One region of the Kitasatospora sp. NPDC052868 genome, then DNA from elsewhere that is predicted to be linked to it. Evidence: riboswitches for the same ligand, from Rfam matches in the RefSeq annotation. Region 1 holds a riboswitch; each other region holds the start of a gene.
What was found. Region 1 has a riboswitch for thiamine pyrophosphate ahead of thiC (phosphomethylpyrimidine synthase ThiC). Riboswitches for the same ligand answer to the same signal wherever they lie in the genome.
Positions count from the first base shown of each region.

Region 2: another riboswitch for thiamine pyrophosphate. It lies ahead of ACIGZJ_RS09415 (purine-cytosine permease family protein); the one in region 1 lies ahead of thiC (phosphomethylpyrimidine synthase ThiC).
Region 3: another riboswitch for thiamine pyrophosphate. It lies ahead of thiO (glycine oxidase ThiO); the one in region 1 lies ahead of thiC (phosphomethylpyrimidine synthase ThiC).

Region 1 is NZ_JBITZW010000014.1:124,744-128,010, forward strand. It holds gene thiC (phosphomethylpyrimidine synthase ThiC) at 1-1,538, opposite strand, end outside; TPP riboswitch at 1,534-1,668, opposite strand; gene ACIGZJ_RS23925 (hypothetical protein) at 1,765-1,971, shown strand; gene ACIGZJ_RS23930 (SPFH domain-containing protein) at 2,178-3,267, shown strand, end outside.
Region 2 is NZ_JBITZW010000004.1:183,746-187,012, reverse strand. It holds gene ACIGZJ_RS09420 (S1C family serine protease) at 1-830, opposite strand, end outside; TPP riboswitch at 1,164-1,312, shown strand; gene ACIGZJ_RS09415 (purine-cytosine permease family protein) at 1,446-2,786, shown strand; gene ACIGZJ_RS09410 (glycerophosphodiester phosphodiesterase family protein) at 2,870-3,267, shown strand, end outside.
Region 3 is NZ_JBITZW010000001.1:460,046-463,312, forward strand. It holds gene ACIGZJ_RS02050 (thiazole synthase) at 1-128, opposite strand, end outside; gene thiS (sulfur carrier protein ThiS) at 132-341, opposite strand; gene thiO (glycine oxidase ThiO) at 338-1,468, opposite strand; TPP riboswitch at 1,501-1,613, opposite strand; gene ACIGZJ_RS02065 (NAD(P)/FAD-dependent oxidoreductase) at 1,734-2,930, shown strand; gene ACIGZJ_RS02070 (Rv2175c family DNA-binding protein) at 2,983-3,267, shown strand, end outside.

The DNA.
Region 1 (3,267 bases):
CGGGCGTCGGAGAGCGCGTCGTCCCACTCCTGGGCGCCGGGGTGGCCCTTGGCCAGGTCGGCGGCGTGGGCGGCGATCTTGTAGGTGATGACGCCGGTCTTCACGTCGTCCCGGTTGGGCAGGCCCAGGTGCTCCTTGGGCGTGACGTAGCAGAGCATCGCGGTGCCCCACCAGGCGATCATCGCGGCGCCGATACCCGAGGTGATGTGGTCGTAGCCGGGGGCGACGTCCGTGGTGAGCGGGCCCAGGGTGTAGAACGGCGCCTCGTCACAGATCTCCTTCTGGAGGTCCATGTTCTCCTTGATCTTGTGCATCGGGACGTGGCCCGGGCCCTCGATCATCACCTGGACGTCGCGCTCGCGGGCGATCCGGCCCAGCTCGCCCAGGGTCTGCAGCTCGGCGAACTGCGCCTCGTCGTTGGCGTCCGCGATCGACCCCGGACGCAGGCCGTCACCGAGCGAGAAGGTGACGTCGTAGGCGGCGAGGATGTCGCAGAGCTCCTCGAAGTTGGTGTAGAGGAAGTTCTCCTGGTGGTGCGCCAGGCACCAGGCGGCCATGATCGAGCCGCCGCGCGAGACGATGCCGGTCTTGCGACGGGCCGTCAGCGGCACGTACCGCAGCAGCACGCCGGCGTGGACGGTCATGTAGTCGACGCCCTGCTCGCACTGCTCGATGACGGTGTCGCGGTAGACCTCCCAGCTCAGCTCCTCGGCCCGGCCGTCGACCTTCTCCAGCGCCTGGTAGAGCGGCACGGTGCCGATCGGCACCGGGGAGTTGCGCAGGATCCACTCACGGGTGGTGTGGATGTTGCGGCCGGTGGAGAGGTCCATGACGGTGTCGGCGCCCCAGCGGGTGGCCCAGGTCATCTTCTCCACCTCCTCCTCGATCGAGGAGGTGACCGCGGAGTTGCCGATGTTGGCGTTGATCTTCACCAGGAAGTTGGTGCCGATGATCGCCGGCTCCACCTCGGGGTGGTTCACGTTGACCGGGATGACGGCCCGGCCGCGGGCCACCTCGGCACGGACGTACTCCGGCTCCAGGCCCTCGCGCAGGGCCACGAACTCCATCTCCGGCGTCACGATGCCGCGCTTGGCGTACGCGAGCTGGGTGACGGCCGCCCCGCCGCGTCCCCGCAGCGGGCGGCGCGGCCGGCCGGGGAAGACGGCGTCCAGGTTCTTCAGGTTCCCGCCGCGCGGCGAGGTGTGCTTGATCCCGTCGTCCTCGGGGCGGGCCTCGCGGCCGTCGTACTCCTCGACGTCGCCGCGCTGGCGGATCCAGGAGTCGCGCAGGGCGGGCAGGCCGCGCCGCACGTCGGGTTCGTACGCCGGATCGGTGTAGGGCCCGGAGGTGTCGTACAGGGGGACGGTCCGGCCGTTGGTGAGCACGACCTCGCGGTACGGGACGGCGAGGTCGGGGCGGGAGCCCTCGCGGTAGGCCTTGCGCCAGGCCGGGGTCGGGTAGCCGGTGGAGGTGCTGCTGGCGGTGCTGCCGGCGGCGGACGTCCGGGCAGACTGCGGCTGTACATCAAATGCGGTCATCAGACCTACTACTCCCTACGCCGGCATTACCCGGTCAGGTTCCTGCGGTCGACGCAGCGGTTGGCACGTACACCGACGTGCCGTTCAGCGCCCTCTCAGCCCGGTGCTCCGAGCTCCCGTGTCCGCAGACGGTGTTGCCTGCGCATGACGTCCAACACCGTAGCGAGCGGATCGCCGCTGGTCCAGACGGCTTCCAGCCAGTGGGAAGGGCTGGCACACTGGCGGCATGGTGGGGGCGACCGGTCGGGTGACCGGGAGGATCGGTCCGGGTCTGGTCGGCGAGGTGCTGCTGCACGTCCGCGAACGGCAGGGCACGGAGGCGTTCCTCGCGTACCCGGCCGTGCCCGGCGAGGTGCTGGCGCCCGGCACACCGGTGGTCGTGGTGGAGTACCAGCCGCCGCGCACGGTCTACGTCGCGCACGCGCTGGGCTGACGCCGCGGCGCCCTTTCGACAACCCGCCTGCCACCGTCCTGACGGGGTCTTGACGCGGTCTTGACGGCCCTGGTGCGAAGTCGGGACGAAAAGTCCTTCCCACTGATCGACAAGAGGCGCAGAATCCCTGCTGCCACCGCGTTCCGCGCCATCCTGCAACAGAGCGCAGCCACGGAACCGGTGTGCCCTGAAGGGGGAATTCGCCGATGCTGATCGGCATCGCGGGGGCGGTCGTCGCCTCCATCGTCATCCTGATCGTTCTCTTCAAGCTGATGTGGCGGGTCGCCGAGCCCAACGAGGCCCTGATCATCTCCGGTTCCAGGCACCGCACCGAGGGTGTCGGCGAGGGCCTGGGCTTCCGGATCGTCACCGGCCGGGGCACGCTCGTCACCCCGGGCGTGCAGGTGGTGCGCAAGCTCTCCCTCGACCTGAACGAGGCGGACCTGGACGTCGAGTGCGTGACGTCGCAGGGAATCCCGGTCCACGTCAAGGGAGTTGTGATCTTCAAGGTGGGCGACGACACCGTGTCGATCGCCAACGCGGCCCGCCGCTTCCTCGACCAGCAGGAGATGATGGGCCACCGGGTCCACAACGTCTTCGCCGGTCATCTGCGGTCCATCGTCGGCGGGTTGACGGTCGAGGACATGATCCGCGACCGCGAGCGGCTGACCGGGGAGACCAGGGCCGCGTCGGGCTCCGAGATGGAGAAGCTCGGCCTGATCATCGACTCGCTGCAGATCCAGGAGATCATCGACCCGACCGGGTACATCCAGAACCTGGCCGCCCCGCACGCCGCCGCCGTCATGCGGGACGCCCGCATCGCCCAGGCCGAGGCGGACCGCCAGGCCACCGAGGCCGAGCAGGAGGCCTTCGCCCGCAAGGCCGAGGCGACCCGCAACAGCGGTATCCAGCAGGCCGGTTACCAGGCCGAGCTGGAGACGGCGACCGCCCGCGCGATGCAGGCCGGACCGCTTGCCCAGGCCGCCTCCCGGCAGGAGGTCGTGGTCCAGGAGACCAAGGTCGCCGAGCTGGAGGCGCACCGCAAGGAGCAGCAGCTCCAGGCGGACGTCCGCAAGCCGGCCGACGCCCGTGCGTACGAGACCCGCACCAAGGCCGAGGCCGACCGCGACGCCCGGATCTCGGCCGCGCAGGCGCAGGCCAAGGAGACCGAGCTCAAGGCGGCCGCCGAGGCGAACCGGGTGAAGGTGGCCGCGTCCGCCGAGGCGGAGGCCACCAAGGCCCGCGGTCTGGCCTCCGCCGAGGCCACCCGGGCGACCGGCCAGGCCGAGGCCGCCG
Region 2 (3,267 bases), on a different contig from region 1:
GGCTCGCTCTTCTGCGGGCTGTTGGCCTGGACGGTGGTGCTGCGGTGGTCGTCCGCGGCGCTGACGCTGCGGTCGTTGCGGTCCGCGACGGCCACGCCGACCGCGCCGCCGGCCACACCGGCGACCAGGGCGACGGCGGCGATCAGGGCGATCAGGCCGCCGCGCTTGCGGCCCGGGCCGCCGGGGCCGCCGGGGCCGGGCGCACCGGGGTAGTCGGCCGGGTAGCCGAGCGGGCCGCCCGGGTAGCCGGGGCCGCCGGGCGTACCGGCACCGGCCGCGCCGCCGGCCGTGGCGTCGTGCAGGCCCCAGCCGCCGAGCGGCTGGCCCGCGCCGAAGGGGTGCTGGGGGTGCGCCCCGGGCACTCCCGGGGCGGCCGGCGCACCGGGGACCGGCGGGGGGCCGTACGGGTCGTGCGGGGCGGCGGCGTGCGGGGCGGCGGCGTGCGGGGCTCCGGGCGTCGCGTACGGGTTGGTCTCGTGCACCGCGGGCGCGGCGGGCGCCACCGGGGCGACCGGCGCCGCGGCGACGGGTGCGACCGGGGCCGGCGGCAGGACGGGCGGCGGCGCGTCGATGTACCCGGACCCGACCGGGGCCGCAGGGGCCGCCGGGGCGACCGGGGGCTCGACCGGCTCCGGGGCGCTGAGCTTGCCGAACGCCAGCGTCGGCGTGAAGCCACCGGTGGCGGGGGCCTCGGGAGCGGCCGCCGGGGCGGGGGCGGCAGGCGCGGCCTGCTGGGCCGGACCGTCATGAGCGGGGCCCACCACCCCCTGGCCGCCGGAGGGCTGCTCCCCCTGCGGCCCGGTGGACCCAACCTCGCGCTCGGTGCTCACGGACGACCTCCATAGCTGACAGGACCAAGAACCATAGTTTTTCGCACACCCGATTCGATTGCCGTAAGGACCCCTCTGAAGAACTCATAAGAATCCTTAGCCCGGCCAGACAAACCGGCACGGCGAACCAGGCGGACCGGCCCGGCGAACCTGCCGGACCCACCGGACGAACCCGCCGGACGGACCGGCCGGACACCCCCGGCACGGCGGACCGGTGTACCCCCCGGCGCACCGTTCACTCCGTCCACGACGGACACCCCTGACGTCCCGCGATGCGGACCGCAGGCCGCCTGGCCTTGGCGTTCACCGCCCCGCCGGTTAGCCTGTCGCTCCAAACTGACACGCGGGAGCTTGGACCGACCAGGCTGAGAGTGCGCTGGTCGACGGTACGTCACGGGATCCGTGGCCGGATCGTCGAGGGGGCGCAGACCGCCGGAACCTGTCCGGGTAATGCCGGCGTAGGGAGTATCGGCCATGCCGCCTGCTTCGCCATCCTCTTCTTCGGGCGCGTCCGCGTCCAAGGGTTTCCCCGAACCGTCCACGACCGTTCACTCGGACGCAGACGGCCGCGCACCCGGTTCCACGGCCGGCGCACCCGCCGCGACCGCGACCTCGGTGCTGGACCGGCCCGAGCAGGCCGCGGGCCGGGTCGAGGCCCCGCTGGTGCTGGACACCGAGCCGCCGCGCACGCTCCGCTTCCGGGACCACTTCGCGCTCTGGATGAACCTCGGCGTCAGCCTGATCGGCTTCACCACCGCCGCCACCGTGCTGGGCGCCCCGGGCAGCGAGCTTTCCCTGGCCGCCGCCGTGACCGCGATCGTGGCCGGCACCGTGGTCGGCACCGCGATGCTCGGCGTCGCCGCGCTGATCGGCGCCCGCACCGGCGCACCCGCGATGGCCAACCTGCGCGGACTGTTCGGGACCCGCCTGTCGTACGTGCCGACGGTGCTGAACATCGTCCAGTGCATCGGCTGGGGCGTGTACGAGCTGCTGGTGATCGCGATGGGCGCGCAGACCGTCGCCCACACCGAGGGCTACCGCTGGGTCTTCGTCGTACTGGCGGGCGCCGTGACCACCGCGCTGACCATCTGGCCGCTGGGGGCGATCGCCGTGCTGCGCCGCTTCGTGGCCGCGGCGGTGGCGGTCGCGATGGTGTACTTCACCGTCCAGCTCGGCCGCCAGGGCGTGCCCGACCCGGGCGCGGGCAACTGGCACGGCTTCCTGAAGGCCACCGACGCGATGATCGCCGTCTCGATCTCCTTCGTGCCGCTGGCCGCCGACTACACCCGGCACTCGCGCACCCCGCGCGCCGCGTTCTGGGGCAGCTTCTCCGGCTACACCGTCGCCCAGATCTGGTGCTACGTGCTCGGCCTCTTCGCGCTGCTGCAGTCCGGCGGCGACGCGACCCGGATCTTCGACTCCTTCCTGGGGGTCTGGGCCGGCTGGGCGTTCCTGCTGGTGCTGGTGCTGCGCGAGACCGACCAGTCCTTCGCCAACGTGTACTCGACGGCGATGTCGGTCCACAACCTGCTGCCGAAGGTCGACCGCCGGGTGCTGACCGGCGGCACCGGCCTGCTGATCACCGTGCTGGCCCTGCAGATCACCGAGTTCGCCGACTCGTACTACGCCTTCCTGGGCCTGATCGGCTCGGTGTTCGTGCCGATGTTCGCGGTGCTGGCGGTGGACTACTTCCTCGGCGCCGGCCGGCGCGGCTGGAACCTCGCCGACGACGCGCCCTCCCGCTGGCTGATGCTGCTGCCGTGGGCGCTCGGCTTCGCGGTCTACCAGCTGATCGCACCGACCGCGATCGCCGGCTGGTGGACGGACTTCTGGACGTCCGTCCAGGAGGCGCTGCACTTCACGCCGCAGGAGTGGACCTCGGCCTCGCTGTTCGGCTTCCTGGTGCCCGCCCTGGCCACCCTGGCGCTCACCCCGCTGACCCGCGGCCGGCGCTGACCACCGCGCCCGCACCCGAAGACGGCCCCGCAGGTTGGGGCCGTCTTCGCTTTCGCGTCACCTCCGGCGCCTATCGTGGACGCGTGACCAGCCCTGACCTCTCCCCCGCGACGGCGCGCACCGGGCCGCCCGTCCAGGTGATCGCCCACCGCGGCTCCTCGCACGCGCTGCCCGAGCACACCCTCGCCGCCTACCGCCGGGCGCTCGACGAGGGCGCCGACGCCGTCGAGTGCGATGTCCGGGTGACCGCCGACGGGCAGCTGGTGTGCGTGCACGACCGCCGGATCGGCCGGGTCTCGGACGGGCGGGGCACGGTCTCCGCGATGACGCTGGCACAGCTGGAGGCGCACGACTTCGGCGCCTGGAAGACGGGCGTGCCGAGCGCGGACCCGGAGCTGCGGAGCGTGCTGCGGCTGGAGAGCCTGCTGGAGCTGGTCGCGGACTGCGGGCGCCCGGTGGACCTGGCGATCGAGACCAAGCA
Region 3 (3,267 bases), on a different contig from region 1:
ACCCGCAGGGCCTGCTCCAGGACCTCCAGGCTGGGGGCGCCGCCGGTGCCCATGATCAGGCGGGAGCCGAAGGCGGTGCCGGCGATCGTCAGGGTGTCCAAGGCATTGCCGAGGCGGGTGCCGGTCATCGCTCAGCCCCCCTGGACGGCGGTGAGGATCTCGACCCGGTCGCCCGCCGAGAGCTGCGTGATCGGCCACGAACCACGGGGCACCACGGCTTCGTTGAGTGCGGCGGCGACGCCGGAGTTGGCCTGGCTGAGGGCGGCCACCACCTCGGCGAGGGTGGTCGCGGCGGGCACCTGGCGGGGCTCGCCGTTGACGGTGAGTTCGATCTCGCTCATGCGGGGACCTTCGTGGTGAAGCGGGTGGGGGAGAACGGTTCGGCGAGCTCGGGCATCGTGCCGGTGGCCAGGTACTCGGCGACCAGGTCGGCCGTCACCGGGGTGAGCAGGACGCCGTTGCGGTAGTGCCCGGTGGCGGCGACCAGGCCGGGCAGTGCGGTCGGACCGATCAGCGGCGCGTTGTCCGGCGAGCCCGGGCGCAGGCCGGCGGAGGTCTCCACCAGCGGCAGCTCGGTGATGCCGGGCACCAGCTCGTGGGCGTCGCGCAGCAGCTCGTACACCCCGCCGGCGGTGACGGTGGTGTCGTAGCCCTGCTCCTCGCTGGTCGCGCCGATCACCAGCTCGCCGTCCTCGCGCGGCACCAGGTAGAGGTGTTGGCCGCGGACCACCGCGCGGACGTTGCGGGAGAGGAACGGGCGGTAGGGCGCGGGGACGCGCAGCCGCAGGATCTGGCCCTTGACCGGGCGGATCGCGGGCAGCACGCCCTCGGGCAGACCGGGCAGCAGATGGCTGTGGGGGCCGGCGGCGAGCACCGTCCGGTCGGCGGTCACCGTCTCGCCGGTGCTCAGCCGGGCACCGACCGCCCGGTCGCCCTCGACCAGCAGCTCGACCGCCTCGGCACGGTGGACGGCGACGCCCGCGGCCTCGCCGGCCCGCAGCAGCGCCGTCAGCAGCCGGCGGCCGTCCACCTGGTGGTCGTCGGTGACGTGCAGGCCGCCGCGGACCCCGGGGGCCAGCATGGGTTCGAGCCTGCGGGCCTCGCGGCCGGTCAGCCAGTGCGAGTCCAGGCCGAGCCGCCGGTGGAAGGCGTGCAGCTCGCGGAGCTCCTCGCGGTCGTCGGAGTCGAGGGCGACGGCGATGGTGCCGCACCGGCGGTAACCGGTGTCCTCGCCGCCGCTCGCCTCGGTGAGCTCGGCCGCGAAGGCGGCGTACCGCTCGTTGGAGGCCATCCCGAGGCGCAGCAGCGGCTCCTCGCCGTACTGGAGTTCGGTGACCGGTGCGAGCATGCCCGCCGCGACCCGGGCGGCGCCGCCGCCGGGGTGCGGGTCGACCACGACGATCCTGCGCAGTCCGCGCTGTGCCGCCCGCCAGGCGACGGCGAGGCCGATGACGCCCCCGCCGATCATCAGGACGTCGGCGTGGGTACCCGGAGCCGAGCGTGTCAAGGTCGCGCTCTCCCTTCGCCGGAATGACCCGGATCAGGTTCGGACGGTCGCGGGCCGTGCCAGCCCGCCTCTCAGCCCGGTTCGCCGGGCTCCCGTGATGGTGCCCCCACCTTAACTCCGGGGGTTGCCGCCACCGAAGGCGCGTACGAACGGTGGACGGCGCCCGCACCCCGGGCCCGTCCGGGGGCCCGCCCGGGCGTCCGGGACGGCTGAGTACAGTGACGGCGTGGGAGAGCTGAGCGGGACGGATCGGGTGGTTGTCGTCGGCGCCGGGCTGGCCGGGGCGCAGTGCGCCGCGGGGCTGCGGCGGGGCGGCTGGCAGGGGCGGATCACCCTGGTCGGCGAGGAGGCGCACGCGCCGTACGACCGGCCGCCGCTCTCCAAGGAGGTGCTGCTCGGCAAGGCCGACGCCACCACCCTCGACATCGACCTCCCACACCTGGGCGTCGAGCTGCTCACCGGCCGCCGCGCCACCGGCCTCACCCCCGGCACGCTGCACACCGACGGCGGCGATCTGCCGTACGACGCCCTGGTGATCGCCACCGGGGCCGCCCCGCGCGCCCTGCCCGGCGCCGAGCGAGCCCATCTGCTGCACACCCTGGACGACGCGCTGGCGCTGCGCGCCCTGCTCCGGCCCGGCCTGCGCCTGGTGCTGGTCGGGGCGGGCTGGATCGGCGCCGAGGTGGCCACCGCCGCCCGGACGGCCGGCTGCGAGGTCACCGTGGTCGAGACGGGCCCGGCGCCGGTGCCCGCCGCGCTGCCCGTCGAGATCGGCCGGGCGATGGCCGCCTGGTACGCCGAGGCCGGGGTCGGGCTGCGCTGCGGCGTCGGCGTCGCGGCCGTGGAGCCCGGCGCGGTCCTGCTGGAGGACGGCTCGCACCTGCCCGCCGACGAGGTCGTGGTCGGGATCGGGGCCCGCCCGGCGACCGGCTGGCTGGCCGGCTCCGGGGTCGCACTGGACGCCGCAGGCGCCGTCCTGGTGGACGAGCGGCTGCGCACCGGCCTGCCCGGGGTCTTCGCCGCGGGGGACTGCGTCAGCTACCCGTCGGCGCGCTCCGGCGCCCGGCTGGCCGTCCGGCACTGGGACCACGCGCTGCAGTCCGGCGAGGCGGCGGCCGCCTCCGTGCTCGGCTCGGACGCGCCGTACGACCCGGTGCCGTACTTCTGGTCGGAGCAGTTCGGCCGGATGGTGCAGTACGCCGGACAGCACGGCGAGGGCGACGAGATCGTCCGCCGCGGCTCCCCGCAGGACCCGACCTGGGCGGTGCTCTGGCTGCGCGACGGCGTGCTGCGCGCCCTGCTCACGGTGGACCGCCCGCGCGACCTGACCCAGGGGCGGCGGCTGATCGAGCGCGGCACGGCACTGGACGCGGCCCGCGCGGCGGACCCCGCCGTACCGCTGAAGTCGGCCGTCGCGGGGTAGTGCGGACGGCCGTTTGGTGCGCGGCGGGCCGCGGAGGTGGCAGTCTGGTGGCGTGAGTGAGATCGAAAGCAAGATTGAATCCCTGGTCACCGAGTGGATGTACCTGCCCGACATCTCGGAGCAGTGGGGGGTCCGGGTCACCGAGGTGCGCGACCTGGTCAAGAGCGGCGGCCTGATCGCCGTCCGGCGCGGCCCCAACAAGTCGCTCCAGGTGCCGGCCGCGTTCATCGACGGCGCCGGGCTGGTCAAGCACCTGTCCGGCACCCTGACGGTGCTGCGCGACTGCGGGTACAACGACGTGGAGATCCTGGAGTGGCTCTTCACCGAGGACCCGTCG